DNA from 4 places in the Cytobacillus sp. FSL W7-1323 genome. Region 4 is predicted to be linked to each of the others. Evidence: riboswitches for the same ligand, from Rfam matches in the RefSeq annotation. Region 4 holds a riboswitch; each other region holds the start of a gene.
What was found. A riboswitch is a leader RNA that binds a small molecule or an ion and turns the genes downstream of it on or off. The one in region 4 is predicted to bind S-adenosylmethionine.
Positions count from the first base shown of each region.

Region 1: another riboswitch for S-adenosylmethionine. It lies ahead of MKX67_RS05440 (MetQ/NlpA family ABC transporter substrate-binding protein); the one in region 4 lies ahead of MKX67_RS19660 (iron-containing alcohol dehydrogenase family protein).
Region 2: another riboswitch for S-adenosylmethionine. It lies ahead of MKX67_RS07370 (PLP-dependent aspartate aminotransferase family protein); the one in region 4 lies ahead of MKX67_RS19660 (iron-containing alcohol dehydrogenase family protein).
Region 3: another riboswitch for S-adenosylmethionine. It lies ahead of metK (methionine adenosyltransferase); the one in region 4 lies ahead of MKX67_RS19660 (iron-containing alcohol dehydrogenase family protein).

Region 1 is NZ_CP151998.1:1,038,187-1,046,392, forward strand. Features, by position in the region: gene MKX67_RS05410 (GNAT family N-acetyltransferase) at 283-780, shown strand; gene MKX67_RS05415 (antibiotic biosynthesis monooxygenase) at 790-1,095, shown strand; gene MKX67_RS05420 (hypothetical protein) at 1,092-1,463, shown strand; gene MKX67_RS05425 (cobalamin-dependent protein) at 1,460-2,110, shown strand; gene MKX67_RS05430 (STAS domain-containing protein) at 2,097-2,870, shown strand; gene MKX67_RS05435 (pyridoxal phosphate-dependent aminotransferase) at 3,164-4,327, opposite strand; SAM riboswitch class I at 4,568-4,678, shown strand; gene MKX67_RS05440 (MetQ/NlpA family ABC transporter substrate-binding protein) at 4,767-5,591, shown strand; gene MKX67_RS05445 (aminoglycoside phosphotransferase family protein) at 5,674-6,537, opposite strand; gene MKX67_RS05450 (hypothetical protein) at 6,626-6,811, shown strand; gene MKX67_RS05455 (MFS transporter) at 6,872-8,083, opposite strand; gene MKX67_RS05460 (MarR family transcriptional regulator) at 8,101-8,206, opposite strand, start outside.
Region 2 is NZ_CP151998.1:1,411,435-1,419,640, forward strand. Features, by position in the region: gene yhbH (sporulation protein YhbH) at 1-597, shown strand, start outside; gene MKX67_RS07360 (MBL fold metallo-hydrolase) at 865-1,815, shown strand; gene MKX67_RS07365 (CoA pyrophosphatase) at 1,849-2,475, shown strand; SAM riboswitch class I at 2,542-2,642, shown strand; SAM riboswitch class I at 2,824-2,934, shown strand; gene MKX67_RS07370 (PLP-dependent aspartate aminotransferase family protein) at 3,011-4,810, shown strand; gene MKX67_RS07375 (aliphatic sulfonate ABC transporter substrate-binding protein) at 4,835-5,827, shown strand; gene MKX67_RS07380 (ABC transporter permease) at 5,849-6,676, shown strand; gene MKX67_RS07385 (ABC transporter ATP-binding protein) at 6,689-7,417, shown strand; gene acsA (acetate--CoA ligase) at 7,439-8,206, shown strand, end outside.
Region 3 is NZ_CP151998.1:3,562,836-3,571,041, forward strand. Features, by position in the region: gene MKX67_RS17880 (alpha/beta hydrolase) at 1-247, opposite strand, end outside; gene MKX67_RS17885 (gamma carbonic anhydrase family protein) at 429-950, shown strand; gene MKX67_RS17890 (C39 family peptidase) at 1,015-1,833, shown strand; gene asnB (asparagine synthase (glutamine-hydrolyzing)) at 1,928-3,820, opposite strand; gene metK (methionine adenosyltransferase) at 4,283-5,482, opposite strand; SAM riboswitch class I at 5,783-5,908, opposite strand; gene pckA (phosphoenolpyruvate carboxykinase (ATP)) at 6,296-7,879, shown strand.
Region 4 is NZ_CP151998.1:3,855,210-3,863,415, forward strand. Features, by position in the region: gene MKX67_RS19650 (hypothetical protein) at 322-474, opposite strand; gene MKX67_RS19655 (hypothetical protein) at 690-1,259, shown strand; SAM riboswitch class I at 1,339-1,454, shown strand; gene MKX67_RS19660 (iron-containing alcohol dehydrogenase family protein) at 1,546-2,661, shown strand; gene MKX67_RS19665 (MetQ/NlpA family ABC transporter substrate-binding protein) at 2,658-3,479, shown strand; gene MKX67_RS19670 (methionine ABC transporter ATP-binding protein) at 3,519-4,556, shown strand; gene MKX67_RS19675 (methionine ABC transporter permease) at 4,531-5,202, shown strand; gene MKX67_RS19680 (MMPL family transporter) at 5,294-8,206, opposite strand, start outside.

The sequences.
Region 1 (8,206 bases), 1.8 Mb from region 4:
CACCTCATGTATAGGTGGATGGTGTCAATTGTTCATTGGCTAATGCTATTGCGAGATCGGACGGTGTTGCCGCACCACCGATCTTTTCTAATATATGCCTTTATCTAGTCCTATTATACAATAGAATGATTTTTTGGAACAAGCTTTGAGTAAAAACTTACGTTTGTTTATTTTATGAACAATACCATTCTTGCCTTTGCCTTTTTCTTAACCTCATTTCCTGTTACAATTATAGATAAAATACGTTTAAGGAAATTTCCTTCCTTTTAGTGGGTATTGAACATGAAAATTAGATTATTCTCAAGAAAAGATAGTACACAAATCCAATCTGTTGCTAGGGAGAGTTGGCGTTACGCATATGAAGGTTTAATTCCCGAGCGAACACAGGTTGATTTTTTATTATCTGTATATACTGAAGACGCTTTAATGAGAAGTTTATCTACTTCGGTTTTATTGGTTGCTGAAGAAGAAGGAGAAGTTATTGGTTTCGTTCATTTTTCATTAATAAATATTAAGAAAGAAATAGAATTAGGTGCTTTATATATATTGCCGAGTTTTCACCGCCGAGGTATTGGTACAGCCCTACTAAAAGCGATGTTTGAATATTTTTATGATGTCAATAAAATTACGGTTTCTGTTGTGATGCGAAATGATTCTGCTTTGGATTTTTATCATTCAAAAGGATTTAAACAAGTAGGAAAAATGAATGATTCCATTTTCGGATTTAGTATTCCAACCATTGTAATGGAATGGAGAAGTAACACAAGTCCAAATGTGTAGGGGGAAGTTATGTATACCGTATTCTCAACTTTTGATGTAAATGAAAGTAAAGCAGATGAAGTGATTGAAATATATAAGAATCGTTCACGTTTAGTCGATAAAGCAGATGGGTTCGTCGACTTTATGTTGCTTCAGAATGATAAACGTAAAGGAGAATTGACAGTACAATTAATTTTTGAAACAAAGGAAGATTATTTACGCTGGGTAAGAAGTAAAGATTTTCAACGAATTCATGATCTTGAAAAGAAGTATCCAGATAAAGAATTAGCAGCAGTCATTCCAAAAGTGTCGCAATATAAGGTTGTGGTAAAGTGAGTAAATATGAAATAATCGCAGAAGAAGTAACAAAAAGGATATTTCGAGAAGACCCTACATTAATTGAACGATATGGTGAACGTGGGAGAAATCAAACATTTATTGATAATATGCATCACTTAGATTATTTAAAGACGGCAATGGAATTAAATACGTCAAAGATTTTCACTGACTATGCCCTTTGGTTAAGAGGTATCTTAATTAAATATGGTATGACGACGCAAACCTTGATTGATAATTTTCTTTTTTTAGAAGAGGAATTAGAGAAATGTACGGTGGTAGAAAGTGAAATTAGTTCTGCATATATTGGTTTGTTAGGAGAGGCTGTGTCTATTTTAAGAGATGTTCAAGGAGGCGAGGCACAGTGACGAGAGGAGAAGATCTAGCAGAAATCCTTTTATCTGGAGCTGTTGCTGATGCTTGGGAATATATTGAGCGATTCGATTATTTGACTAATGTAGAAATTTATCAAGATATTATTACACCAGCTATGGTTAATATTGGTCTTAAATGGGAAAATTTTGAGATAACAGTTGCAGATGAACATTTGGCATCTGGAGTTTGCGATTTCATTCTTTCAAGATTAGCTGCAAAGCACAAGTTTAAACCTGTTAAGGATGCACCGACCGCCATGTTTCTTTGTTTATCAGGAGAGCAGCATTATTTGGGATTAAAGATGGTAGCCAGTATATTTGCAGAGAATGGATGGAGAACCAAGTTTTTAGGAGCAAATTTACCTGTACAATATGCATTGCAGGCTGCGAAGGATTGGAAACCAGATGTAATTGGCTTATCAGTTTCGATTGCTACCCATTTACCGGCACTTACGGAATATATGGAAGCTTTTTCTTATTTACCAAAGAAACCTAGGATTTTATTAGGTGGAAGATTGACAAATTTATATGATTTAGCTTCTTTTACCGCTATTAAGCCGGAAATTATTTCAAACTTATATGCTGTAGATAAATGGATCACTGCTTTTAATACGGAGGGGAGGAAAAATGCGATTAATTGATCTACATTTGCCGATACCGTATATACTAGCTAATAAGAATGGTGAAATCATTAGCTATACATCTAAAGCGGATGAAGTCTTTGATTTATCAGAAGGTATGATTAAAAGTATAGTTGATGAAGGGAGTATCTCTAAGTTTGAAAGGGTAGCTGCCATACCAGAAAAGAGTATGAGATTTGAAGCTAATTTAAAAACAAGAAGTATACCGATAGCACTATTTGATATTCATATCAGTTGGGATTTTCAAGGTAATGCGTCCATGCAATTTTTATTCAAAGATGATGATAATGAACCATTAATGGAGAAATTACAGGCCCTACAAAACAGATTAGCAAAGACAGATTTTGAGCTTTATGAGCAGAAGGAAACATTAGAAAAAACATTGCAAAGGTTGGATGAATTATCAGGTCCTTTTATCTCTTTAACAAAAGAGATCTGTTATATTCCTTTGTTTGGCGATATGACGGGCGATAAATTTACAACGATTATGGAGCAAACGCTTGCCCGTCTGTCAGATCATGATTACAGGTGGATACTGATTGATTTAACAGCGGTTGCTAAAGTATATAAAGAGGGAACGAGCGGCTTAGAGCTTTTAATCAAGAGCATTCTTCTAATGACAGGAGGAGAAGTGAGACTCATTGGTATAAATCCGAGTCTAGCAAAAGCACTTCAGCCTTATCAATTAAGAAATGTTGTTCATACGGAACAATCGTTACAAAGTTTTCTTCAATCAGTGATAAATGATCATGCTATATGAACATTTATTAAACTGAGAGCCTACTTGGATAATGTATATGTTTGTACATGTGTTTATAGGTTGGCTTTGTTAAAAGAAAAGATTGTCGGATAACGATACGTTCCGAAAAAACTAAGTAAAGACATATGTAACAATGAAGATGATACCTTGTAACGGGAATGCGAATTTAAAAGGAAGAGAATATGAAGCTTTAGTTCGTTCATAAAAGCCTCCAAGTTACACAACCTAGCCCATAGGAACATAAGTTATACATGTTTCTATGGGCTAGGTTTGTGGCTGCCATACCTCTTATATTAAAATAATTTGAGTTGGCCAATTCTTTCTACTGCCTCAATTAATCGTTCTTCATCGACAAGTAATCCCACCCGAACATAACCTTCTCCAAAGGTCCCAAAGCCTTTTCCTGCGGCAACAGCTACATCAGCTTTTTCCAGTAAGTAGTCAGCAAATTCTTCACTATTGTATCCTTCAGGCACTGGCATCCAAGCAAAAAACGATCCTGAAGGAGACTTGCCGTGCCAGCCAACCTTTTCACAAGCGTTCATGAATGCATTTCTACGTCTCTCATATCGAGCAACAAGTTCGTCTACACTTGTTTGATCCCCATTTAATGCATCGGCTGCAGCTTTTTGAATCGCAGGGAATAAGCTTACATACATATGGTCTTGAAGAAGGTTGATGGCTTCAATGATTTGTTCATTTCCAACTGCAAATCCAATTCTCCACCCAGCCATATTATATGTTTTTGATAATGTATACATTTCAATACCAACGTCTTTCGCTCCGGCTGTGGCTAAGAAACTTTCAGGTTTCTTTCCATCAAAGCCGATAGCACCATAAGCAAAATCATGCAAGATGGTAATGTTGTTTTCCTTAGCAAAAGCAACAGTTTCTTCAAAAAATGTGGAATCAGCTGTCGCGCCTGTTGGATTATTAGGATAATTCAAAAATAGTAGGCGGGCATCCTTTTTTTGTTTTTCTGTAAATTGCGAGTAATCAGGTAGAAACTGATTTGCTTCTTTTAAAGGAAAGGTTTCGTATTTTACATTTGCCAAAACCGCACCAGATTCATAATCAGGGTAACCTGGATCTGGTAAGAGCATTAAATCTCCCTCATTGAGTAGGCATAATGGAATTTCTACTAAACCTGCTTTTGCGCCAAAAAGGATAGCTACTTCTTTTTCAGGCTCAATTTCTACCCCATATTCACGCGCATAAAAGGAAGCGGCGGCCTTCTTTAATTCATTAATTCCTCTAAAAGGAGAATATTTATGTGTCATTGGGTCTTCTGCAGCTTGCTGAAGTGATTGTACAATATGTGCAGGTGTTGGCTGGTCGGGATTGCCTTGTCCTAGGTTAATAACATCTCTGCCTTCAAGTTTTGCAGCAGCAACTTTTTGAACAAGGGAAGCAAAAAATTGTTGAGGTAATTGCTTCAAACGATGCGATAATTCCATTTTAATCCACCTTCATTCATTTAATCTATATACGAACGCATTTTATAACCAAAAAGACAAATTGTCCAGTTAATTTTATATAAAAGGAAATATTCGATTTCCTTTTTTGTTTTAAAAGAATAAAGGAAAGGTAGTTGGATCACTAAACCCATTTTCTTGGGAGATTGGATGTAGCATTATTTCGAACATTGACAAAAATAAAAGAGAGTAGTAATATCATATCATAAAAATTAAATGAAAAGCTTATCCAGAGAGACTGAGGGACTAGGCCCTATGACGTCCGGCAACCCCCAATATTGGGAAGGTGCCAATTCCTGCAGAATGATATCCATTCATTCTGAAAGATAAGGCGGAATAAAACCAATGCCTCTTTCAGATGATGAATAGTGGCTTTTTTTATTGGTTAAAATTCTGGTTACAGCTATGGGGAGGAAACATAATGAGAAAGTGGCTAATTGTTTTATTCATTGCAACTGTTTGTTTACTAACAGCATGTGGCGGAGGTTCAGACACGAGTGGAGAAAAGGTGGATGAAACGAAAGAACTAAAAATTGGTGCTACTGCCGGTCCTTATAGTGATATGTTGAAAAAAGCTATTGTACCTGGTCTAGAGGAAAAAGGATATAAAGTAACTGTCGTAGAGTTTAGCGATTATATCCAACCTAACAAAGCTTTAAATGAAGATGATATACAAGCTAACCTTTTCCAACATACAATTTACTTGGAGAATTTCGAGAAAGAAAATAACATGGACTTAGCACCATTAATTATTGTACCAACAGCCCCAATGGGGATTTACTCGAATGTGTTTAATTCAATTGATGAGATTAAAGACGGTGCAACCATTGCTATTCCAAATGACCCAACGAATGCAGCACGCGCTTTAAATACGTTAAATGACGAAGGTCTAATTACGATTGATGAAAACGCCGATCCACTAACAGTATCTGAAAAAGATGTGAAGGAGAATAAAAAGAATTTAGTTTTTCAACCGATTGAAGCAGGACAATTACCAAGATCTCTTGAGGGGGTGGATCTTGCTGCAGTTCCTGGTAACTTTGCGTTGGCAGCCGATATGGACTTATTAAGTGCATTAGCACTAGAAAATATGCTTGATGATTATCGCAACGTGGTTGCAGTTAAAGCAGACTTTGAAGATAAACAATATGCGAAAGACTTAAAAGAAGTGGTTGAGTCTGCAGAATTTGAAAAAATTATCGACGAAGAGTTTCAAGGATTTGGAAAGCCAGCGTGGATGGAATAACGAAGTAATAATAAGCAAGAAACCGGACAAAATTATATGGATTTGTCCGGTTTCTAATAATAGTTGTAGAATACTGTTAAACTTATCTGTGCATAATTTGTATTTTGGTCATTCCTGTACTTATGGATTGTCGAACAACTTTTTCATCCTGGTCATTGACGTTTTTCAACCATTTGTGAAATATTGGTTGTAAGCCGTAAAAGGAAGTGACTCTTCTATACATTTCATCTTTATTGAATTTTGTTTGATAAGATGCGAGAGCTTCTTTGGTGAATTGATCTCCGAAATCCCAATATAGCCCTGCAAAGTCAAACGCCGGGTCCCCTATTTGCGTATCTGTAAAGTCTATAATTCCTGATATTTCCTTTTTGCTTGGATGATAAAGGATATTGGCACTTGTTAGATCACCATGAATCACCACTTTTGCTTCTTTAAATTTTGACACCGCTAAAAACATTTTATCAATTTCTTCTTTTTCTGCGTCTTTTAAGAACGGAAATATTTTTTTAATCAGGGCTTGATGTAATTGCGCCCAATAATTTTCACTATGTAGTTCTTCTATGTTACATTTCTTTGCTTCATCTATATCCAGACGATGTAATTCTGTAAGAAATGTTCCTAGCCGCTTGGCTTCATATAAAGGAGGAGTAATCAATGAATGAGATAATGCTTGTCCTTTAATGAAGTGGTAAAAAACACCAATCATTTGTCCGTCTTTATTATAAAATGGAAGATAATTTGGTATTTCAATAATGGAAGAAAGATATGAGAGCTGGTGAAGTAGCTTTATTTCCTTTTTTATTTTCACTAATACTTGTTTTGTTTTTGGTATTCGGATGACATATGTTTGATTGACAATATAAATATGATGATCCCAACCAGAATGATTGCTTTCAATCTGTATTTCCTGAAGATGCGGGAGATGGTTTTTAATTAATTCCTTCATGGAACAGTCTCCTTTTTATTATTTTGTATAAATCGTTTTTTTGAGGGGGAAAATAGGCGAGACATCTTATAAAAGGGGAGTGAATGCAATGGAAAAAAAGTATGATAATCAAGTGGATGAGAAAATTATTGCTGCTCAAAATGAAGCTCAACAATACAATCAAATGGATACAGAATTAGAACAGTCAGAAGAAGTACAAGCAGCAATGGAGAAAAGTTATGAATATGAAGTGAAGAATCAACAACCGACATATGAACCGAATAAACCATTTTAATTAGAAAGAAGAGACTTCCATTACTTGGAGTCTCTTCTTTAATTATAGCATACCTTAATTTTACATTGATGCTGTTTGATGTGTCTGTTTACTCCCAGTGTGTTCGATTCGTCCATAAACTAAAAAGTAAAGAATAATTGAAGCAATCGACACAATCCCCATGTAAATGTATAACATACTGTAGCCTGTAATAGGAATCAGTAAACCTAATAAATAGGGTCCAAAACCTAAACCACCATCGAGAAAGATAAAGAAGGTAGAAGTAGCTAGCCCCATGCGATGGGGTGGCGTTAATTTGACCGCAATCGCTTGTGTACAAGACTGCATATTACCAAAGCCTAAGCCAATCAAAGCCCCCGCCACTAATAGCATAACACCATTTGCTGAATTACTAAGTAAGAATAGACCTACGCCAAATAAAATGAACGCTGGATACATCACATAATTTGCCCCTTTGCTGTCCATTAACCTACCAGTGAAAGGGCGGGATAGTAAGACAGCAATGGCATAGACAAAGAAGAAAAAGCTAGCAGCACTTACTAAGTCCTTTTCAATTGCATAAAAGTTAATAAAAGACAAGACGCTTGAATAACAAAATGCGACTGTTAATGTGACGAGTGCAATTGGAAGTGCCTTTGGTTCAATAAAGCTAGATAATTGAAAACCAGATGATTGAAATTGAGCTTTCTGATCTTCAGTTAACTCTTTCACATTCACCGTTAACCCGATAAGTAGGCCAATAATACCAAGAATCAAACAAAAAATGAAAATCGTATGAAAAGTTGTGTATTGACTCATTAACATACCGATAAAAGGTCCTATTGCCGTCGCTAAAGTATTACTCATACTAAAATAGCCGATTCCTTCACCTTTCCTTGTTTGCGGAATAACTGAAGCGACAATTGTACCACTTGCTGTACTTGCCATCCCTAATGTTAAACCGTGGATAAAGCGGGTAATAAGTAAGAAATTGACATCAATTTCAATAAAATAAAGACTTGTTGATAAACTAAATAATAGTAAGCCAATGATTAAAGTCTTCTTCCGTCCAATACGATCAATATATTTACCTATAAACAATCTTCCTACCAATGTTCCTATAATAAATATGCCAGTAACTAAGCCAGCTTGGCTGGCGGTTGCGTGATGTGCTTCAACGGCATACACGGCAATTGTAACCATTAATAAATAAAACACTAATGTTAGAAAAAAGTTTACGGAAGAAACGGTGATAAAGTCCTTGGTCCATAATTTTTCTTTTGTTGAACTCATTTTCTTTTTCTTCCTCCTTACAAATTGCTTTTAATACTATCAAAAATACGAATACATTCTTCTTGTTCTTCAGGTGTGATTCCCTCTAATATTTCCATTTCGAATTGATCAATCGGAATGCGG
Region 2 (8,206 bases), 2.1 Mb from region 4:
ATTTATCAAGAAGACTTAAAGTTCAAGACTTGGAATGAAGTCGTGAAGCCTGAATCGAAAGCAGTTGTGCTAGCAATGATGGATACAAGTGGTTCGATGGGTATCTGGGAGAAATATATGGCGAGAAGTTTCTTCTTTTGGATGACTCGGTTTTTACGAACGAAATATGAAACGGTAGAAATTGAATTTATTGCGCATCATACAGAAGCAAAGGTAGTATCAGAAGAAGATTTCTTTTCTAAAGGAGAAAGTGGCGGCACAATCTGTTCGTCTGCTTATCGTAAAGCATTGGAGTTAATTGATCAAAAGTATAACCCAGTCAGATATAATATATATCCATTCCATTTCTCAGATGGGGATAATTTAACTTCAGATAATGCAAGATGTGTAAAACTTGTTGAAGAGTTAATGAAAGTATCAAGTATGTTTGGCTACGGGGAAGTGAATCAATATAACCGCCATTCCACTTTAATGTCAGCATACAAAAATATAAAAAATGATTTGTTCCGTTATTATATTTTAAAGCAGAAGGCTGATGTATTCCATGCGATGAAAGGCTTTTTTAAAGAACAAGAACAGAAGGAAAAGTTGGCTTAATGAGAGCCTGTTTTGAAAGGTTCGCAACTAAGTTCTGAAGTGTAATAGCTTACTTACGAGCGTTTCGGAGGCAGGGTTTTGAAAAATGATGAGAACAAAGCAATCGAGCTTTTTAGTTATATCACAGCGATTGATGCTGTGTTTTTTTTTGCTCAACTGACTTAGCCCTATGTAGATTTGAGCACTTTTATCTGTAATTCTTTTAAGTAGCTCTCTACATCTACTTATGTCATAATTTTCATAAAGAGTAATATGGAGGGGTTTCCTTTGCACAAAATTCAAGATTTAGGTAATGATATTAAACTGATTGATTTAATGGATTTACAAACACCTGAGCGTACGGGGGCGTATATATTAGGTGCTGAAGAATTAACAGTGATTGAAACAAGTGCTAGTCCTTCGATTCCCCATCTTATAGAAGGAATGCAGGAATTGAACATTAACCTTGAAGACATCAAGCATATTATTGTCACTCATGTACATTTAGACCATGCTGGGGGAACTGGTTTGTTCTTAGAACAATGTCCAGAAGCAAAAGTATATGTTCATCCAAGAGGTAAACGGCATTTAGCTGACCCTAGTAAATTAATTGCTGGTGCTAGAATGGTATATGGCGATGATTTTGATCAACTATTTAATCCGATTGTGCCAATTGATGAGAAGAGATTAGTCGCGATGGAAGAGGGACAATCATTGGATATCGGTGGGCGTTTGTTAACTTTCTATGATACCCCTGGCCATGCAAAGCACCACTTTTCAATCCATGATTCGAAAAGTAATGGCTTCTTTACTGGCGATACAATTGGCGTATTTTATCCTAACATAGCAAGAAAAGGTTATCCATTAGTTCTGCCATCGACTTCTCCTAATCAATTTAATCCAGAGGCGATGTTATCTTCTGTTGAAAAAATCGAATCACTTCAACCACAACATATCTTTTTTGGGCATTATGGTGAGGGCCCTGAACCAAAGGATGTTTTTACTCAAATTCGTTATTGGTTACCTATATTTACTTCAGTTGCAGATGACGTTTTTCTCCAAGGAAATGACATAATAAAAATGCAAGAAGCCATACAATCGGAATTGTTGGAACAAGTAAAACATTATTTATTAACAGCGCACGATGTTGAACTTAGTGCAGAGGATAAGAAGCTAATAGGCTTAGATTTAAATGTCTGCACAATGGGGATGATTGATAGATTGCAGAAAGTGAAATAAAGATTTAAGTCGTGTGGTTTGGAGGTAATTAACATGGATTTGGAAGAAATAAGATCAGAGATACAGCATCGTCAATCAGATATATTGGGTAGCTCCAGATTGGTTAAATTCGCTGTTCTTCTTCCCCTAATAGAAAAAGATGGAGAAATACATATTTTGTTTGAAGTACGGTCTTTATCTATGAGAAGACAGCCAGGGGAAATTTGCTTTCCTGGGGGGAAAATGGATCAAGACGATGTGGATTTAATAGAGACGGCAAAAAGGGAGACCAGTGAAGAGTTAGGTATCCCAATTGGAGAAGTCTCTGTTTTTTCAGAACTTGATTATGTAGTGACACCTTATGATACAGTGATTTATCCGTTTGTAGGCACAATAGAGAGCATCAGTGATCTTAAGCTAAATCCAGAGGAAGTGGATCAAATTTTCACAGTACCACTTGCTTATTTTTTGAAAGAGGGACCATCTATTCATTATATTGAGATGAAGCCAGAGCCTAATAGTAGCTTTCCCTATCATCTCATTCCTAATGGGGAAAAATATAAATGGCAAACGCGGAGGATGCAAGAAATTTTTTATACTTATAAAGGTCATGTGATATGGGGGTTAACAGCTAAGATACTGTATCATTTTTTGACGCTTATCCAGGATGAAAATAAATAAATTTTCAAAATGTTATTGACGATTCCCTATAAAAGGGTATATGATGTTAAACAAATAAATATGAACTTCTTATCCAGAGAGGCGGAGGGACTGACCCAGAGAAGCCTCGGCAACCAGCAATCTTTTGTATGGTGCTAATTTCAGAGGATATTATCCAAAGATAAGGAGAAGGTGAGCTCGTTAATTCAAAGCCCTTCTGCCTCTTCTAGGTAGAAGGGCTTTTTATGTGATAGAGCTAATATTTTATTGGAATATAAAATATATTCAGATTTCATATTGACGACAAATCATTTTTTGGATATAATTCTATTTGTAATTAAAGTATTAACGCTTTAAAAAATAAAATATTTCTTATCGAGAGTGACGGAGGGATCAGGCCCTATGAAGTCCGGCAACCTTCAAGCAATTGCTTGAAAAGGTGCTAAATCCTGCAGGCAGTAAATGTCTGGAAGATAAGATGAGGCAACCCCCTCTTCTTATGAAGAGGGGGTTATTTATTTTAATCATCCGACTAAAAAGTAGAGGAGAGTATATAATGACGAATCAATTTAACACTTATGATGATGAGACGATTTTATTACATGGAGGTCAATCACCAGACCCGACAACGGGATCTCGTGCAGTTCCTATTTATCAAACAAGTTCATATGTTTTTCATAATACAGACCATGCGCAAAGCCTATTTTCATTAGATGAGACGGGAAATATCTATTCACGAATCGGTAATCCAACGGTAGATGTATTAGAAAAACGTATTGCTTTATTAGAAGATGGGGTAGCGGCAGTAGCGACTTCATCTGGAATGGCAGCTATAGCTCTTTCAATTATGAATATTGCCCAAGCGGGTGATGAGATTGTTGCAGCGTCGAACCTTTATGGTGGAACATATAATCTTTTTGCCATAACACTTCCGAAATATGGGATTAAAGTTCATTTTGTTGATGGATCTGACCCTGAGAATTACCGTAAAGCGATTACGCCAAAAACTAAGGCTTTATATGGAGAGATTATTGGGAACCCAAGTCTTCATGTCCTAGATGTAGAGGCAGTTGCAAATATTGCTCATGATAATGATATTCCCCTTATTATTGATAATACTTTCGCTTCACCTTATCTTTGCAAACCAATCCAATGGGGAGCAGATATTGTCATTCATTCGGCAACAAAATGGATTGGTGGTCATGGAACAACAATTGGCGGACTTGTAGTTGATGGCGGACGATTTAATTGGAATCATGATAAGTTTCCTGGTTTTACTCAGCCAGATCCAAGTTATAACGGTATTGTTTATGCGAATGAGTTTGGTACACTCGCTTTTAGTACAAAACTTCGTGTTCAGTTGCTGCGCGATTTTGGGTCATCTTTAAGCCCACATAGTGCATTTCTTTTACTCCAAGGATTGGAAACACTCCATTTACGTATAGAGAAACATACGGAAAATGCAGCGAAGATAGCCCATTTCTTAAACGCTCATCCAGCTGTCGATTGGGTCGCATATCCAGGTTTAGCAGAGCATCCAGCGCATGAACTCGCGAAGAAATATTTAAACACTGGCTTCGGTTCCATTGTGAACTTCGGTATTAAAGGTGGCCGAGATGCGGGTAAAAAAGTGATAGATACAATTGCATTGTGGTCTCATGTAGCCAATGTAGGTGATGCGAAGTCACTCATTATTCATCCGGCTTCAACCACACATCAACAGTTAAGTGCAGAAGATTTAATTAAAAGCGGTGTAAGTGAGGAACTCATACGTTTATCAGTTGGGATTGAATCGGTTAGAGATTTAACCAATGACTTAGATCAAGCCTTCTATGAAGCGACTGGTATTTCTTCGAAGGGAGAACAAAAAGGAGAAACAGCAGTAAATGATGAAGGTGTTATTCGATGGGCATTACAATCATCCTCATTAAAAGAAGATGTGGATGGCAAAGAACTGCAAAGAGCAAAAAGGATAGCTGTTGTTGGATTAAGTGGAAATCCTGCTAGACCAAGTTACCGTTTAGCAAGAAAAATGCAAAGATTAGGTTATCAAATCGTGCCAGTTAATCCAAGAGAAACAGAAGTATTAGGTGAACAGGCATATCCAAATTTAAAATCCATTCCTTTTACCATTGATATTGTGCAAGTATTTAGAAGCCCTGAAGCTGCGATAGAAGTGGCGAAAGAGGCAGTAGAAATCCAACCGAAAGTTTTCTGGCTACAAGAAGGTGTCATTTCACCAAAAGCAGTTGAAATAGCAAAAGAAGCCGGACTTGAAGTGGTACAAAATCGCTGCACATATAAAGAGGCACAGAGATTAAGAGGTTCTATTGTAACCTTTGCTTGTGAAATTTAAAACCGAGATTGAGGAGAGTCATCGATGAAAAAATGGTTCGTATTTTTAATTGTCGTTTTATCAATTGGATTCATTAGTGCTTGCGGAGATAGTGAGGCAAGCACTGATGATAGTAATGACGAAGGAAAACCAGAAAAAATTGTTTTAGACTATGCCTATTATTCTCCAACAAGTGTAGTTTTAAAGAAATTCGGCTGGGCAGAAGAAGCGTTTGCCGAAGATGATATTGATGTTGAGTTTGTCCTCAGTCAAGGAAGTAATAAGGCACTTGAGTTTCTTAATAGTAGCAGTGTTGATTTTGGCTCAACTGCAGGTGCAGCGGCATTAATTGCAAAAGCAAATGGTGCTCCAATTGAATCAGTCTATATATACTCAAAACCAGAATGGACGGCATTAGTTGCACCGAAAGAATCAGCTATCAAATCAGTTGAAGACTTGAAGGGAAAGAAAGTAGCAGCAACGATTGGAACAGATCCATATATCTTTTTACTGCGCTCATTAAATGAAGCCGGATTAACATCAGCGGATGTTGAAATCGTTAACTTGCAACATGCTGACGGTGGAACGGCATTAACAACAGGGCAAGTAGACGCTTGGGCTGGTTTAGATCCCCATATGGCTAAATTAGAACTTGAAGCAGACACAGAATTTATTTATCGAAATATCGATTTTAACACTTATGGCACATTAAATGTGAGAAGCGAATTTGCTGAGAAGTATCCTGAACAAGTGAAAAAAGTAATTGAGCTTTATGAAAAAGCTCGTACATGGGTATTAGAAAATCCTGAAGAAGCGGCAGAGATACTGGCAGAAGAAGCACAAATCACCCTAGAGGTAGCGAAAAAAGAATTAGAGAGAAATGACTTTAATGAACCAATACCTGGTGAAGTGCAAATAGAAGCATTAAATGCTGCTGGTGAGGTTTTAAAAGAAGAAGGCATTATTAAGAGTGATGACGTAGGTAAAGTGGTTGATGAATTAATAAACCCAGATTTCTCAACAGAGGTCATTCAATAGGGTTGGTAAAGGAGAATGAATATGAAGGAAGTCATAGCGATCCCCAAAGTAAATGAGGGTAAGGAGAAGCATAGAAAAATTAACCCTAGTATTCAAAGGGTATTACTTGGAAGTATCGTGCCAATCTTACTTATTCTTGCATGGGAGTACTTGAGTCGGATCGGTGTGTTCCCTCCTCATTTACTCCCGGCTCCATCAATCATTTTGCAATCACTTATGACAATGACGACAGATGGAAGTTTATGGACACATACGAGCATTACATTATATCGCCTTGTGCTTGGTTTCTTATTTGGCACTGCTGCAGCTTTAATTATCGGCGCCGCTGTTGGCTACTTTTCAACAGTTGAAAGTTTATTAGATCCCCTGATCCAAGCTTTTCGTTCCATACCTTCATTGGCATGGGTGCCATTATTTATTCTTTGGATGGGAATTGGGGAACCTTCCAAGGTGGTTTTAATCGCTGTCGGTGTTTTCTTCCCAGTTTATCTAAATATCGTTTCAGGCATTCAAGGAATTGACCGTAAACTAATTGAAGTGGGGAAAATCTATCATTTTAGCTCATGGCAATTAATTTGTAAGATTATCTTACCAGCAGCTTTGCCATCTTTTTTAGTAGGGCTGAGAAGCGGATTGGGACTTGGTTGGATGTTTGTTGTTGCAGCTGAATTAATGGGAGCTTCTACAGGTATTGGCTACTTGCTTGTTTATGGCCAAAACACTTATGCACCGGAATTAATTATTTCTAGTATCGTCTTATTTGCCATATTAGGAAAAATAACAGATGCCATTTTAAAAGGGTTAGAGACAAAAACATTGCATTGGCAAGATACGATCGTCAAGAAGTAGGAGGTGGCAAGATTGTTATCAATTGAGCGAGTGTCTAGAACTTTTTCAAATGGAACAACGGGATTCAAAAATATTGACTTAAAGGTAGAAAAAGGTGAAGTCATTGGAATCTTAGGAACAAGTGGTTGCGGTAAAAGTACGCTCTTACGTGTATTATCCGGCTTGGATAAACAATATGATGGCCAGGTTGTAATAGATGGCGAAACTGTCCATGATGTTCATAAGAAAATCGGGATGATTTTCCAAGAACCTAGATTGATGCCTTGGTTAAAAGTTTATGACAATATCGGATTCGGTCTACAAAAAAAAGTTCAAAGTAAAATAGCGCAATATATTAAAGCCGTTGGGCTAGAAGGGTTTGAAAACCATTACCCGAAAGATTTATCTGGCGGGATGGCGCAAAGGGTGGCCATTGCCAGAGCCCTCGTTACCTCACCAGAAATATTACTTTTAGATGAACCGTTTAGTGCATTAGATGCTTTTACAAAAATGCAATTACAAGATTTATTACTGAATCTCTGGCAAACCTATCAATCAACTATCCTCTTAGTAACGCACGATATTGATGAAGCATTATATTTAGCCGATCGCATTATTATTCTTAGGGGACAGCCGGGAGAATTATATCAAGAAATAAAAATTGAAAAATCAAAACCAAGATCAAGAGGAGATAAAGATCTTGCTGCACTAAAAGATGAGATTTTGCAATTATTAGATTTATCTCATTCGAAAGCAATCTAAAGATAAAGGAGCTAATGAATTATGACAGTGATAGAGCGGCAACAGCTTGCCCCCATTGAAGGAGATTACAACTTAACAAACTATGAAGAGGCATGTCAAAATATTTCATGGGATGAGGTTAAACAACAGTTTAGCTGGAGCCAATCAGGTCTAGTCAATATGGCTCATGAATGTATTGATAAACATGTGGTTGACGGTTATGGAAACAAAATAGGGTTGCATTATGTGAATGGTTCATATGAAGAGACATACACATTCGCAGAGATTAAAGAAAAAACGGATCATATCGCCACCGTTTTAAGAAACCAAGGGGTGAAAAAAGGTGATTTCGTTTTTATTTTTCTACCTAAACATCCCGATTGTTATTTTACAATGATTGCCACCATTAAACTCGGCGCAATTGCGGGTCCTCTTTTTGAAGCATTTATGGAGGAAGCAGTAAAAGATAGAATCTCTGATTGTGATGGGAGATTTTTGATTACGGATACTGACTTACTTAACAGGGTACCAAAGAACGAACTGCCTTGTTTAGAGAAGATATTTCTTACTGATGCTGATGACGTACAATTATTAGGTGAAAAAGAAATTTCACTCATCAAAGAATTAGAGAAAACAGTAAAAGAAGAAGATATCACGACGTGGGTTGATCTCGAGCATGGTTTAAACATCCACTATACGAGCGGTTCAACAGGAAAGCCAAAAGGAATTATTCATGCTCATAGAGCGATGGTTCATCAATATCAAACAGGGAAATGGGTACTCGATTTAAAAGATGATGATGTGTATTGG
Region 3 (8,206 bases), 290 kb from region 4:
GTAAATCAAAGGTGTAAGCAGCTTGTATCCAATCCTTTACTTCAATAAGATACTCTTGAAAAGAATCAATATGCCCTCTTCGTGATCTAGTCGTCATTCCTTGACCCGGAAGGTCACCCATAACAACGTGAAATCCTGATACTCTCCACATTTCTATTAACCAACCATACCTGCCGTGATGTTCCATTGCCCCATGAACCATCACAATCACACCTTTTGCCTCACCCTCAGCTTCCCATTTCCACATCGTCTGATCCTCCTAAAAACAATTCTGTTTCGTTCAAGTTTGTTACCCTTTATTATATCCTACCTTTTAAAAATCTTCACGATTTCTCATGATTTCTCCATGATATAATATTAAAAAAGAACAGAATGGCTAGAAAACAGTCATTCTAAATTGACTAAGGTAAAAAGGAGCTATGATAACAATGATTTATCCTTTTCATGACAAACAACCCAAAATTGCTGATGATGTATTTATTGCTGATTATACAACTATTACGGGTGATGTAGAAATTGGCGAAGAATCAAGCGTTTGGTTCAATACAGTCATCCGCGGTGATGTTGCACCCACTTATATTGGAAAAAGAGTGAATATACAAGACAATTCAGTTCTTCACCAAAGCCCTAATAACCCACTCATCCTGGAAGATGAAGTAACAATTGGACACCAAGTTATCTTACATAGTTGTAAAATAAGAAAAAAAGCATTAATTGGCATGGGTTCTATCGTCTTAGATGGAGCAGAAATTGGTGAAGGTGCATTTATCGGAGCAGGTAGTCTTGTTCCTCAAGGTAAAATCATCCCTCCAAACACTTTAGCATTTGGTCGTCCAGCAAAAGTAGTGCGTGAATTAAATGACGATGATAAAAAGGATATGGAACGGATTATACGAGAATATGCTGAGAAAGGGCAGTATTACAAAGCACAAAAAAAAGAAAGGCAATAACTTCTGATAAATTCTGCTCAATCGCCGATAATAAGTGGAAGACATTTTTTAGGTGGTGTAATTGTTGAAATTTATTATTGTATTGGCATTAATTTTGTTAGTTTATTTATTTATTAAACTGCTAAAAAATGGTGCTAAACAACTGCTTATCCTTCTTCTTATTTTAATCTTCCTTCTTCCTTCTCCGAAAGCAACAACGGAACACGCTGATGCTGCCCTTTTCCGAGAGAACAAATGGGCGGAAGGAACAAACAATGAAGAATTTATCGTAAAAATAAAACAACAAGTATTATTAGACATTCCGGTCATATCACAATTTCCAGAACTCCCTCGCGGATGTGAGGTTACAAGCCTTGCGATGTTACTCAACCACGCAGGCGTAACTGTGGATAAAATGACTTTAGCTAAAGAAATTAGGAAAAACCCTGCAACCTTTGAAAAAAAAGATGGCAAGATTTATTATGGTCACCCCAATGACGGTTTTATTGGCGATATGTACTCTTTTAACAATCGAGGTCTCGGTGTTTACCATACGCCTATTAAAGAGCTGGCAGAAAACTATTTACCAGAGAGGATTCATGATTTTACTGGTGATGACTTTTCGTCAATCAAAACACATCTCTCTAATGAGAAGCCTGTCTGGGTGATCATTAATACGAAATACAATGAACTGCCTGATGCTTATTTTCAGACATGGCACACACCAAGCGGCGTAATTGACATTACGTATAAAGAACATTCCGTTTTAGTGACTGGATACGATGAACAATATATATACTTTAATGACCCCTTCTCTAATATAAAAAATAAGAAAGCACCTATCAAAGAGTTCCAGGCCGGTTGGGAACAAATGGGCAGGCAGGCAATTACTTATTTAAATTAGTAAAGTACAGTTAAGACATTTAGAATTTTTTTACTTTAACAACAAGAAAACCCGAACTCAGTTCGGGTTTTCATTCTTTTTCACAGTTGTTGACTTAAAGGTGTGCTGTTGTTGCTGAAATAAATTGCTTTTCAAAATCATATTTCTTTTCAATAAACACATCATGCCACACAATAAACATAAGTACCGTCCAGATTTTCCTACTATAATCTGCTTTTCCTTGTGCATGCATTTCAAGTAAGTTTACTACATACTCTTTATTAATTAAATAATCTGTATGACTTTCTTTAATTAACGTTTTCGCCCAATCATACATCTCATCTTTTAACCAATGACGGATAGGGACCGGGAAGCCTAACTTTTTACGATTCAACACATGTTCCGGCACAATACCTTCCGCTGCCTTACGAAGGATATATTTCGTTGTTTGATGAGACGTTTTTAAATGAGTTGGGATGGTTGAAGCCACATTAAAGACCTCTTTATCAAGGAATGGTACCCTCAATTCTAATGAATGTGCCATCGTCATTTTATCTGCTTTTAAAAGAATATCTCCGCGCATCCAAGTATGAATATCAATATACTGCATTTGATTAACCGCATCATAGGCTGCACTTTCAGCATATAATGGACGGGTAATATCTTTAAAATCATTCTTCTCATTATAAACCTGCAATAATTCTCTTTTTTCATGTTCTAAGAACATTTTCGCATTGCCAATGTAGCGTTCTTCCATTGGCGTCGTTCCTCGTTCAATAAAGCTCTTACCCCTCATCCCCTCTGGCATGATTCGAGAAAGGGTACGCAATAACTTTCTTCCTGCCGAAGGCATTTTACTAAAAATTTCCAAATCCTGTGGTTCACGATATATATTATATCCACCAAACAATTCATCAGCACCTTCGCCTGATAATACCACCGTTACATGTTTTCTTGCTTCCCTTGCGACAAAGTAAAGTGGAACGCAAGCAGGGTCCGCTAATGGATCATCCGTGTGCCACATAATTTTTGGAACTTCTTGCATATATTCTTCTGGAGAGATGATATAGCTTATATTTTCAACACCTAGTTTTTCAGCTGTTTCTTTAGCCACATCCACTTCACTAAAACCATCTCTTTCAAAACCTACTGAAAACGTTTTAATATTAGGGTGAAACTGTTTTGCTATTGATGCAATAATAGAAGAATCAATCCCGCCGGATAAAAACGAACCTACGGGTACATCACTGCGCATATGCATTTTAACTGAGTCAGTTAAAACATCTTGAATCTCTTTAATAAACTGAGATTCTTCTTTTTGTACAGGTTGGAAATGTGCTTTCCAATAACGCTGGATATGCATAGATCCACCGATTTTCTTCTTGAAATAATGACCTGGCTCAAGTTTCTTTATACCCACCGACATTGTCATCGGTTCAGGTACAAATTGATAAGTCATATAATACTGCAAAGCATCATAATTAATGACATCGTTTTTTAATGCCAACAGGATACTTTTCTTTTCAGAGGCAAAATAAGTGGTTTCACCATCTTCAAAATAATAGAATGGTTTGATTCCAAAAGGATCTCTCGCTCCAAAAACTTCTTGCTTTTCTTTATCCCAAATAACGAAGGAAAACATACCTCTCAGCTTTTCTGCCGCCTTCTCCTTGTAATAACTGTACAAAGCAATAATCACTTCAGTATCCGAATTAGTTTCAAAAGTTAGTCCTTTATTGATTAATTCCTCACGTAGTTCAACATAGTTATAAACTTCTCCATTAAAAATAATCCAGTATTTACCATTGTCATAAGTCAGTGGTTGATGACCACTTTCAATGTCTATAATACTTAATCGACGGAAGCCAAATTGGATATGGTCTGCACGATAATATCCTGAATCATCTGGTCCACGATGAGTAATAATGTTATTCATATTCTCAAATTGCTTATCTGCTTCTTGTACTTTTTGTGCTTGATCATGTATACAACCAATAAAACCACACATTATGTACGTCACCTACTTTTTATTTCATCTAGTTTGTATTTTTTCCCATACCTTGTATAGACGATAAGTTATTTTAAAAAGTTTCACCTTTCGAAAAAAAAATGGAATGATTTATGCTAGGCAGTATGTTCATGTTTACTTCTTCATATACTTAAGGATGTTTATTCTTTACCCTCAATTTAAGACGAAAAGATGACAATTATTTTAATTTTATATGAAATCGTTTCCTTAAGGGTTTTTGTCCATTATTAGGGGGCTTAAAATATTATATTTATTTGCTACTGTAATATCTAAAAAAACGACTTTTACTCTTCTATCTTTGGCTATTCCACTTCTTGAAGTACGAGCTAATCGCTTTGGCTCAATTGTACGTTTATTAAAATTTAACGATAGCCCCTTTTCCACATAAAAAAACTGTAGAAAACTCATTAAAGGAGTTTTCTACAGCCATAATTTTCTAATTTATTTTAAAGCTTCCTTACGCAATTCTTCCGCTTTATCTGTGCGCTCCCAAGGTAAATCAATATCTGTACGACCAAAATGTCCATAAGCGGCTGTTTGCTTGTAAATCGGACGGCGTAAATCAAGCATTTTGATAATGCCAGCAGGACGGAGGTCAAAATTGTTTCTAACAACTTTAACTAAAACATCCTCAGATACTACTCCAGTTCCAAATGTATCAATACTGATGGATACCGGCTGAGCAACACCAATTGCATATGCTAATTGTACTTCCGCTTTGTCAGCTAGTCCAGCAGCAACGATATTCTTTGCTACATAGCGAGCTGCGTAAGCAGCTGAACGGTCAACTTTCGTTGCATCCTTACCAGAGAATGCACCACCACCGTGACGTGCATAACCGCCGTATGTGTCAACGATAATTTTTCTACCAGTTAAGCCAGCATCACCTTGAGGTCCACCAATAACGAAGCGACCTGTTGGGTTGATGAAGTATTTTGTGTTTTCATCAATTAATTCAGTAGGAACAACTGGGTTAATTACATGCTCTTTTAAATTGCGTTGAATTTGCTCTAAACTAATTTCTGGATGGTGCTGCGTAGAGATAACAATTGTATCAATACGTACAGGTTTGTTGTTTTCATCATATTCTACTGTTACTTGTGTTTTACCATCTGGGCGAAGGTAAGGTAAGATTTCCTCTTTTCTTACTTCAGCTAAACGGCGAGAAAGTTTATGAGCTAATGAAATAGGTAATGGCATAAGCTCTTTTGTTTCATTACATGCAAAGCCAAACATTAAACCTTGATCTCCAGCACCAATGGCTTCAATTTCTGCATCAGTCATCTGTCCTTCACGCGCTTCTAATGCTTGGTCTACACCCATAGCAATATCAGCTGACTGTTCATCAATAGAAGTTAATACAGCACATGTTTCAGAGTCAAAGCCATATTTTGCACGTGTATAACCAATTTCCTTAATGGTTTCACGAACGATTTTTGGAATATCTACATATGTGGATGTAGTGATTTCTCCTGCAACCAATACAAGACCTGTAGTAACAGACGTTTCCGCAGCAACCCTCGCATTTGGGTCCTGTGATAAAATAGCATCTAATATTGCATCAGATATTTGGTCACTGATCTTATCCGGATGACCTTCAGTTACTGATTCAGAAGTAAACAATCTACGTTTTGTTGACATCTGACTTCCTCCTTATTTATCGAATCAATAAGACTTTATTATAGTCTTTATTTTTGATACGGAACTCATTCCCTTATTTGAATCTTCATTATTTATGGGCCAATGTTTATCTCATACCCTTAATAACCTATGCGCTAACTTGGAATATTGAGAATAAAATGGTTGGTCTTTTTCCCATACATAAATAGTACATTCCAAAAGCCGCTCCTCGTATTCGCCAACATCATGTTAAAAAGCATGAAAAAAAACCTCTTCTCTGATTTAGTGAAAAGGTTGAAGCAAAATGATTCGCGCCTTTCACTCTTATCGTTCAAGGATAGTGAGTAATAAATCCTTGCATCAGGTTAGCACCTTTGCTCATGAAAATGTAGTTGGCAGGTTGCTGGGTTTCATAGGGCCTGTCCCTCCACCAGCTCGGGATAAGAGAGTATCCGTTCAAGGATTCATCATAACTTACACATGGAATATAGTCAAATGTTTTTCATTAACAATTCAATGTAAAAATTGTCATATCCGACTCTATAAACTTTAGTTTTGATAACGGATAATTTTAGTTAAGATCATACCGTTCTTTTTCCTTAATATATATAAAAATTACATTAAATTTGCTGATTATCCTTTTTAAATTTGCAAAAGCTATTTATAATGAATACTGCCTGTATTTGTGACAATTTCATTAATTATATAAAAATGATTTATATAGTATAGACTGAATGAATAAATGTGTTATACTATTTTTGAAGAAATAATCACAAATAGCGACTGAGATGCATATCTCTTAAATAATATTATATAAAGGAAGGTATTCATCAGATGAATTCTGTATCGATAACTGAGTTAAATGATTTACTAAAAGGCGAAAACATCCAAGTTCAATTATCTGTGCCGCAACTAGTTGAAAAAGTATTAAACAGAAACGAAGGTGTTCTTACATCTACTGGTGCAATTCGCGCGACAACAGGTAAGTATACAGGTCGTTCACCTAAAGACAAATATACTGTTGAAGAAGCAAGCTCTAAAGATAAAATTGACTGGGGAAGTGTGAACCAACCAATTTCTGAAGCAGTCTTCAATAACTTATACAACAAGGTGATTGCTTTCTTAAAAGAGAAAGAAGAAGTTTTCGTATTCAAAGGATTTGCTGGTGCGGATAAAAAACACCGTATGCCAATCCAAGTAATTAATGAATATGCTTGGCATAACCTTTTTGCACACCAATTGTTTATTCGTCCTACAGAAGAAGATTTATTAGATCACGAATCTGAATTTACAGTTATTTCAGCACCTAATTTCAAAGCAGACCCAGCAGTTGACGGTACAGCTTCAGAAACTTTTATCATCGTTTCATTCGAACGCCGTATTGTACTTATTGGTGGTACTGAGTATGCTGGTGAGATGAAAAAATCTATTTTCTCTGTTATGAACTACATGCTTCCTGAAAATGGAATTCTCCCTATGCACTGTTCAGCCAATGTTGGCCGCGAAGGTGATGTTGCTTTATTCTTTGGCCTTTCCGGAACTGGTAAAACAACATTATCAGCTGATCCCAACCGTCGTTTAATCGGTGATGATGAGCATGGCTGGTCTCCAAATGGAGTATTCAACATTGAAGGTGGCTGCTATGCGAAGTGTATCGACCTTACACGTGAAAAAGAACCACAAATTTTCGATGCCATCCGTTTTGGCGCTGTACTTGAGAATGTTGTATTAGACAAAGAAACACGCGTAGCAGATTATGCGGACAATACGCTAACGGAAAACACGCGTGCGGCTTACCAATTACAAGCAATTGACAATATTGTTGACCCGAGTATTGCAGGTCACCCGAATACTATTATCTTCTTAACAGCTGATGCTTCTGGTGTATTACCTCCAATCTCTAAATTGAATAAAGAACAAGCAATGTATCACTTCCTAAGTGGATACACTTCTAAGCTGGCTGGTACTGAGCGTGGTATTACTTCACCACAAGCGACTTTCTCCACTTGTTTTGGATCACCATTCTTACCATTACCAGCTCAACAGTATGCAGAAATGCTTGGTAAAAAAATTGACGAGCATAACGCGAAAGTATTCCTAGTAAACACTGGTTGGACTGGTGGAGAATATGGTGTAGGAAGCCGTATGAAGCTTGCTTATACACGAGCAATGGTTGAAGCTGCTCTAGAAGGCGAACTAAATTCTGTTGAGACAGTAACTGACCAAGTATTCGGTTTAGAAATTCCTCAACATGTAACTGGTGTTCCAGATGAAGTACTATTGCCTAACAAAACTTGGCCAGACCAAGATGCATATAATGTAAAAGCAAAAGAACTTGCTAATGAATTCCGTGAAAACTTCAAGAAATTCGGTAATATCTCTAGTGAAATCGCTGAAAAAGGCGGTCCTATCGCTTAATTAAAAAAACCTTCGAGCATCCGACTCGAAGGTTTTTTGTTTCAATAATTTCACTTCACTCATCACTCACTGTTTATTTTTGAGGGTCAAAATACCGGTTCAACCGGCTTCGATTTCTAATAAGTGCGATTAACTTAAGTCAATCGATTAGCTAATCTCACCAAGTTGCAATCGACGGCTTGTTTCATATAGCCACCACTCACTATCTTTCCTATGTATCCAATATTCGCCCTTTATGAGTCTACAAATTAGCTGCTAACTTAAGAAACGATGATCTTTTGTTGATGGACACCGATTAATAAATACTTATATTCATGCAAAGTTTCA
Region 4 (8,206 bases):
TTTAACCTTTTTGCCGGATTGGCTTATGACCTCGAGCCGATGGCGTCCGGAGCTAGACAAAGCCTCGTTAAACATTTCATATAATGCAATCGCACTTATATTATCTGCACATACATCTAACACTAATCTGATGAGTCCTAACTCTACATCGGCAAGCTTTACTATTCGCTCAAGAAGCGTCTTGCCAATCCCTCTTCCTTGTACTTCTTCATTAATAGAGATGGACACATTCCCGCTATATCTTAACTTTCCACTTCTCTCTTCTAAGGAAGCTATCCCTCGAACATGACCGTTACATTCTGCAACAAATACATGGTCTTCTTATGTAAGTCCTTCAATATAATCTTCAATATCTTTTAATCTCCCCGATGATAAGGCCATTGTTTGTTGAATAATAGAATCTTGCCTATGCATTTCATGAATATCTCTTGCATCATTTATATGTATCAGTCTAATCTTTATTTCTTCCCCCATATAAAAACTCCTTTTTTTATAAAACTGTTCTGAATGAAAACTTATAAACCAAGACTACCACTTTTCTTAGTTTGAAAATATTGCTTTATTCATTTACGAATGAACAGTATAAAAAGTTTCTTATCATTGCACTGACATAATCACTACGATACAAAATATATATGAAAGGAGGCATCGAGGTATTTTATGAGCATCCAAAGGAGGGTAATTTGTATATGCTTGCTTTGTTCAGTCTTTTTCTAGTTGTCGGCTACAGTTTCTTTTTCTTGATTAGTGCCGTTAGAAAAAAGAAAGAAATAGCTACAAAATATTCTAAATGTATTCCCATGGTGGTTGGTATGACGAGTAGCTTAACAATCGGTTTGATTATATCTGTGTGGTTACCAGAAATGGCTAAAGCAACTGTATTATCAATTCTCATTAGCGCTGTCATTGCCATTTTTATAGGACTACCGTTTAAAACAAACGGACTCGTTGAAGCTCAAGCGTCAAGTCTCATGGGAAGTATGATGGGGGCAATGCTAGGCATTATGTTGGTACCCAGTGAAGTTACATTTATGATCATTAGCATGGATCTGATTTATTTAATTAGTATTTTTGCCATGATGCTTCTCATGCACAAAAAACATTCATTAAAGGAAGCATTGAAAAATCGACCTGTGCCCTTCTATCTAACATTCTTATTAAGCATCGCCATTATCTGCGCATCGGGAATTCATCAAGAAGCGAAGAACTCAATTCATCCGATTGAAGAAAACACCCCACAAGTAGAACACCATCACTAGTTTAATGATTAATTTCAATTATGTTATTGACTTTTCATGTAATAGATAATATTATGAATATAATTTAATAAAGCATTTTCTCTTATAAAGAGCGGCTGAGGGACTGGCCCTGCGACGCCCGGCAACCATTCATATACCCATATGAACAGGTGCTAAATCCTGCAAAATACTTTTTGGTATTTTGATATATGAGAGAGGTCACTACTATTCTAGTATATTTATGCCTCTCATGATGAGAGGCATTTTTGTTTTTATCATCACATCCAAAGAGAAACGAGGAGAGGAAATGACTGCAACAATCGTAAAAGGGGCTCCAGGACATTATTTATTAGGTTCAGGCATTCTAACAGAACTCCCCGACCTACTTAAAGATATTTCTGTTTCCAAATACCATATAATAACCGGTAAAAAAGCTTGGCAAGCCGTGCAACCCTACTTGCCCAAGGAAGTAATAGATAACAACGTTCACCTTCATTATATAGATGGTCACACTACCTTAAAAAAGGTCCATGACATCCAAGAAATAATAACAAATGATGGTGCTAATGGCGTAATAGGTATTGGTGGTGGGACAGCATTAGATATAACAAAAGCAGTTGCGATTGAAGCATCTGTTCAATCCATTCTTATACCAACAATCGCAGCTACCTGTGCCGCATGGACACCATTAAGTGTTTTTTATAATGAAGAAGGCAGCTTTACTCATTATACCGAGTTCCCTATTGCGACAACCCTCGTATTGGTTGAACCTGAAATTATTGCTAAAGCGCCTATTACTTATTTAAAAGCAGGAATTGGGGATACATTAGCCAAGTTTTATGAAGCTGAAGCTCTAATTGAAAGTTTTTACCCTGAAGAAACACTTCCTGTACCTAAACAAGTTTCGCAATTTTCAGCTAAAATTTGCCGAGATACATTGCTTAATGATGGTGAAGCCGCACTACAATCAGTAGCCAAAAACGAAACCTCAAAAGCACTTATCCGTGTGATTGAAACGATTATCATGACTGGGGGTATGGTCGGTGGATTCGGCGAAAAAGCAGGACGAATCGCTGGTGCCCATTCGTTTCATAATGGACTAACCGTAGCGGATGCAGCCCAAGATTTTCTTCATGGGGAATTAGTCGCTTACGGGATTCTTGGTCAATTGGCCATTGAAGAAAAATGGACAGAAGTTGATTACCTTCTCCCGTTTTATGAGAGCTGGCAATTGCCAAGTAGTCTCTCTAGTCTAACTATTGATGTGAATGATGAGCAATTAATGAAGACAATTGTAAAAAAGGCGATACGCCCAACTGAATCTATTCACTTTATGAAAAACGAGATAAGTGAACATTCTGTTTTACAAGCACTTCGATTATTAGAAAAACAAAATGAACAAAAAGGAGTTCAAACATCATGAAAAAATGGTTACTAACTGGAACATTCTTATTATCTTTAACAGGCTTAGCTGCATGTGGTAGTGATGAAGCCAGCAACTCTACAGAAGGATTATATGACGATGAAGAATTAGTCATTGGTGTCACTGCAGGTCCACATGAGCAAATCTTAGAAAAAGTAATTGAATTAGCTAAAGAAGAAGATATCAACATTAAATCACAAGTATTTACTGATTATGTGATGCCAAATGTCGCATTAGCTGAAAAAGAGATTGACTTAAACATTTTTCAAACAGAGCCTTATTTTAATGCATTTAAAGAAGATAGAAATTTAGATTTAGTTAAATCTTTTGATACCGTTTCATTCCCGATGGGCATCTATGCACTCAATGTAAAAGATGTAGCTGAATTAAAAGATGGCGCAAAAATCGGTCTTCCGAGTGACCCAACAAATAGTGGCCGAGCTCTATTACTATTTGAAAAAGCGGGATTAATCGAATTAGATCCTGAAACAGGTATTAATTCAACAGTTCGTGATATTGAAAAAAACAATGGTAACTATGAATTTATTGAACTTGACTCTGCTCAAATCGCTCGTCAGCTAGAAGAGCTTGACGCTGCAGCTATTAACACGAACTTTGCAATTGAAGCTGGTTTTGTCCCTTCTAAAGACGCTATCTTTATCGAGCCTAAGGATTCACCTTACGTAAACCACGCTGCTGTCCGTACGGAGAATAAAGATGATGAAATTCTTGAAAAATTAGCTGATATCTACCGCAGTGAAGAAATTGAAAAGTTTGTTGAAGAGGAATTTGACGGATCAGTTATCGTCTCTTGGTAAAATGATTAAAAATGAGCGTTACGGAGGGAGCATCAAATCATGATAGAGCTTAAGAATATAACCAAAACCTTTACAGGAAAACAAGGAAGCATCCATGCATTAAAGGATGTCTCACTATCAGTGAATCAAGGAGAAATCTACGGGGTTATCGGATACAGCGGCGCTGGTAAAAGTACATTAATTCGCTGTGTGAACTTACTTGAAAAACCTGATAGTGGTTCTGTAAAAGTCAATGGGGTGGATTTAACCACGCTGACACCAGGAAAACTCCGTGAAGCAAGAAGTCATATCGGCATGATTTTTCAAGGGTTTAACTTATTAAAAACAGCAACAGTTTATGATAATATTGCTATCCCTCTTAAACTAACAGGATTAGATAAGAAAGAAGTAAAGAGCCGCGTTAATAAATATTTAGAGATTGTCGGTTTAAGTGAAAAACAAAATGCTTATCCAGCTGAGTTATCTGGTGGCCAAAAGCAAAGGGTTGCTATTGCACGTGCATTATCGCATGAACCAGAAGTATTACTCAGCGATGAAGCAACAAGCGCCTTAGATCCAAATACAACAGAGGCAATTCTTGATTTGCTATTAAAAATCAATAAAGAATTAGGGATTACGATTCTCCTTATTACACATGAGATGAATGTTATCCAAAGGATTTGCGATTGTGTGGCCGTTATGGAAAATGGGGAAATTATTGAAGAGGGACGAACGAAGGATATCTTTACCTCTCCTCAACACAGTACAACAAAAAGATTCGTTAATAGCTTATTTTCACATGATATCCCCGATGATCTATTAGAGGAATTAAGTGAAAGTGGCCAAGTGGCAACATTATCTTTCTTTGGTGAATCATCAGGTGATCCTGCACTTGCATTAGTAACGAAAAAATATGATATTTTCCCTAATATCTTATCTGGTAATATTACAAGATTAAAAGATGAAGCATTCGGACAGTTGCTTGTCCATTTTAAAGGCGATACAGCAGAAATTAACAAAGCCATACAATTTTTACAAGAGAAACAAGTCCATGTGGAAGGAGTGACACTCAATGAACGCCATCAACGAATTTCTTGATGCATGGGGTGCTGATTTATGGGAATCAACGATACAAACCTTCCAAATGGTTGGTATCTCTCTCGCTATTTCCATTCTGATCGGGCTACCATTAGGGATTCTCCTTGTTTTGACTAGACCAGGTAAAGCCCTAGATAATAAATTTGTATATAATGTGCTCAACGTAGTGATTAACGTCATTCGTTCCGTACCTTTTATCATCTTATTATTTTTCATTCTACCGTTTACCAAATTTATTGTCGGTACATCGATTGGTGTAAAAGGCGTAATTGTCCCACTTGTTATTTATACTGCTCCATATATTGCGCGCTTAATTGAATCAGCATTACTTGAGGTTGACCGTGGCGTAGTCGAAGCCTATGAAGCAATGGGAATTAAAACAAGACATATTATATGGAATGTACTTGTTAGAGAATCTCGCTCTTCAATCGTTCTTGGACTCACGATTGCAACAATTGGATTAATTGGTGCTACAGCAATGGCGGGACTCGTTGGCGGCGGAGGACTTGGTGACTTAGCCTACCGTTATGGACATTTAAGATATGAAGTTGATGTGATGTATGTCACAGTCATTTTACTGATTATTTTAGTACAAGGATTACAGTCATTAGGGAATTTCTGGGCTGCGAAGTTAAAGAAGGATTAAAGCAAAAGAGCCGAAGCGAATGTTCGGCTCTTTTCTTATTTCTGATAGAAGGGTCTTAAGAAAACCGGGGAAGAGATTGTTCTTCTTAACTTTAGGCCTCTTCTCTTCTTCTCTTTAATTTCTCCCCAATGGCTAAAAATGATGGGACTAAGATTGGTAGCATAAGTAAGCTCAGCATGATTAGCCCAATTATCACAACTAGCGCCACTTCAATCAGTGTAATAACACCTGAAGGGATTAATGCAGCAAAGGTCCCTCCTAAAATAATAGCAGCCGATATCACTACTCCACCTATATTTTTCGCTGCCGTTAAGATCGCATTTACTGGATTACCATCCACTTCATTAAAACGCATCATAAGAAAGATACTATAATCGACCCCAAGAGCGATAATCATAATAAAGCCAAAAAACGGCACATTCCAAGCGAGTTCACCCACGCCAAGAATAGATTGACTCATCCATTCACTAATACCTAATGAAGTATAGTAGGCTAATAGAAGTGCAGCAATAATATATAATGGCTGCATAACAGAACGGGTAATGACCATTAGAACGACGCCAATGCCAATTAACATTATTGTTGCCGTTCGAGCGAAATCTTCTGTAGCAATATTTTGTAAATCTAGATTTTGCTGTGTTTGCCCACCGATTGCATATTCAGCATCTTGTAAAATGGTTGCCTTCAAGCTTGCCGGCACTTGACGATTGACTTCCTCCATTACCTTCATCGCTTCATTTGTATAAGGATTTTCTTCTAACACAATCGTCAACGTCGTCATTTTTTGATTATCTGATACATACATATCAAGTGCTTGCTGGAATTCCTCTCCATTTAACACTTCCTCTGGAATAAAGAATTTCTCTGAAGCTTTCGAGTCACTTAACCCGCTAAGATACTTATTTGCATCCTGTAAACCTTCTCCTACTTGATTTAATCCATCTGTACTTTCTACTAATCCCTTTTGTAACTCCACCATTTTCTCACTTAAATCATTTAAACCCGTTTGGAGCATGGTTTGTCCCTCATTAATCTGGGCTAAACCAGACGCTAATTCACCCGATTTTGTTGCCATTTCGTCTGATGCATTTGCACCATTTGCTAGCCCTGCTTGCAATTCATTTGCGCCTGACTCTAATGCAACTAAACCGTTATGCAGTTTTTCTAAACCAGCATCCACTTGCTCTAGTCCTGCATTCGCTTCTTCAAACTGCGTCATCGCTCTTTCATATTGCGGATGGACAGCTTCTAATTGCGTATTTAACCCCTCAACTTGTTGCTTCGCCTCCCCTGCTGTTCCTAATGCGAATTGCATATGTTCATCTGAAGCAACTTCGGGATTTTCTTCAATATAGTTTGTTAAAGATTGCTCAATTTGCGTAAATGCTAAAGTCATGCTTGTTACTGCAGTATTCATCTGTATAAATACATTGCCTGTATTCGAAAGACCTGTTTGCAGATCTGTATAGCCATTCAATAATGTGCCAGTTGCACCAGAAAGCTGTTCCACACTTGCCTTCACATCTGCAATCCCTTGATTTAACTCACTTGCCCCACTACTACCTGATTGAATTCCAGATGTTAATTCATTCAGTGCCTCAACTAAGGTCGACGCTCCGTTTTTAGCATTTGTTGTTCCATCAATGAGTGTTTGCACATCTTCTAATTGATTACTATTTTGATTGGCTGATAATTCTCCTTCAGCAGAAGATAAACCATCATGTATCGATCCTACCCCTTTGTTAGCATCCCCAATCCCTTGGTTTAATTGATCTGTTTGATCATTTAAATAGAGTTCTGGTATTTTTTCTCCAGCTGGTCTTGTTACAGATTGTACCTTGGATACGCCATCGACAGCTAATATTTTCTCTGTCAATTCATCTATCGCTTGCAATGACTCTTGTTGATTGAGTGATTGCTCATTTTTTATAACTAATGTTGCCGGTGCTGAGAACCCAGAAGGAAAATGGTCTTCTATCCGATTGATCCCCTGTTTTGATTCAAAAGAATCATCTACTTCAAGAAGGTCGTTATAGCTTAATTCTCCCGAGTATTTGAATACAAATGGTAAAGAGATAAGGAGGACAATAAATAATGAGAGAAAAGGACGCATTATTGAATGTCCTGATAGAAATCCCCAAAATTTACTGTCTGCATGACCATCAAATTTCTTAGATGGCCAAAACATTTTCTTCCCTAATACGTACATGAAAAATGGATTAAATGTATACAACACTCCGACAAGGACTGCTACACCAATAGCTACTGCCGAACTAGCTTGATACAAGCTAAATTGAGCAAACATTAATACAATAAAACCAATAAACACCGCTAAACCACTATATAAAACAGTAATTCCTGCCGTACGATAGGTAACTTTAAGTGCCTCTAAAATGGATTCCTGCTTACTCAGCTCTTCTTTAAACCTCGTAAAAAGTAAAATATTATAGTCCGTACCTATTCCAAATAAAATCACTACTAAGAATACTTGCGTAAAATTTGAAAATGGGTAATTAAATGATTCTACTAAGTTGGCAATAATAGACATAGAGACGATATAGGATACACCCACAGATAATAATGAGATAAACGGTATAATCGGTGAACGGAAAACAAGAATTAATACGAGTAGGATGAATACGACGGCAATTGCCTCGGTTTTCTTAATCCCATCCTGCGTCGCCTGAACAAAGTCTTCCATGACAAGTTCGTTGCCAGTAATAGAAACCTGGAGTGTTTCTGTTATGAGCTCACTTCTAAGAGAATTAGCGACTTCCTGTAATTCTCCTTGCTCTCGGTCAATAGAAATCTGCGCTAGTATGGTCGAACCATCTTCAGCTGTTAGAACCGAAGCTGCTTCTTCACCATCTAAATGCGTTGTCATCTCTTCGATACCAAGTGTTGATTGTCTGGCTTTTAATTCTGCAAGAAGTTTATCTAATTCCTCTTTCTCCTGATTAGACATTTTCTTGCCATCTTTTGATCCTATTACTGCTATAAAATC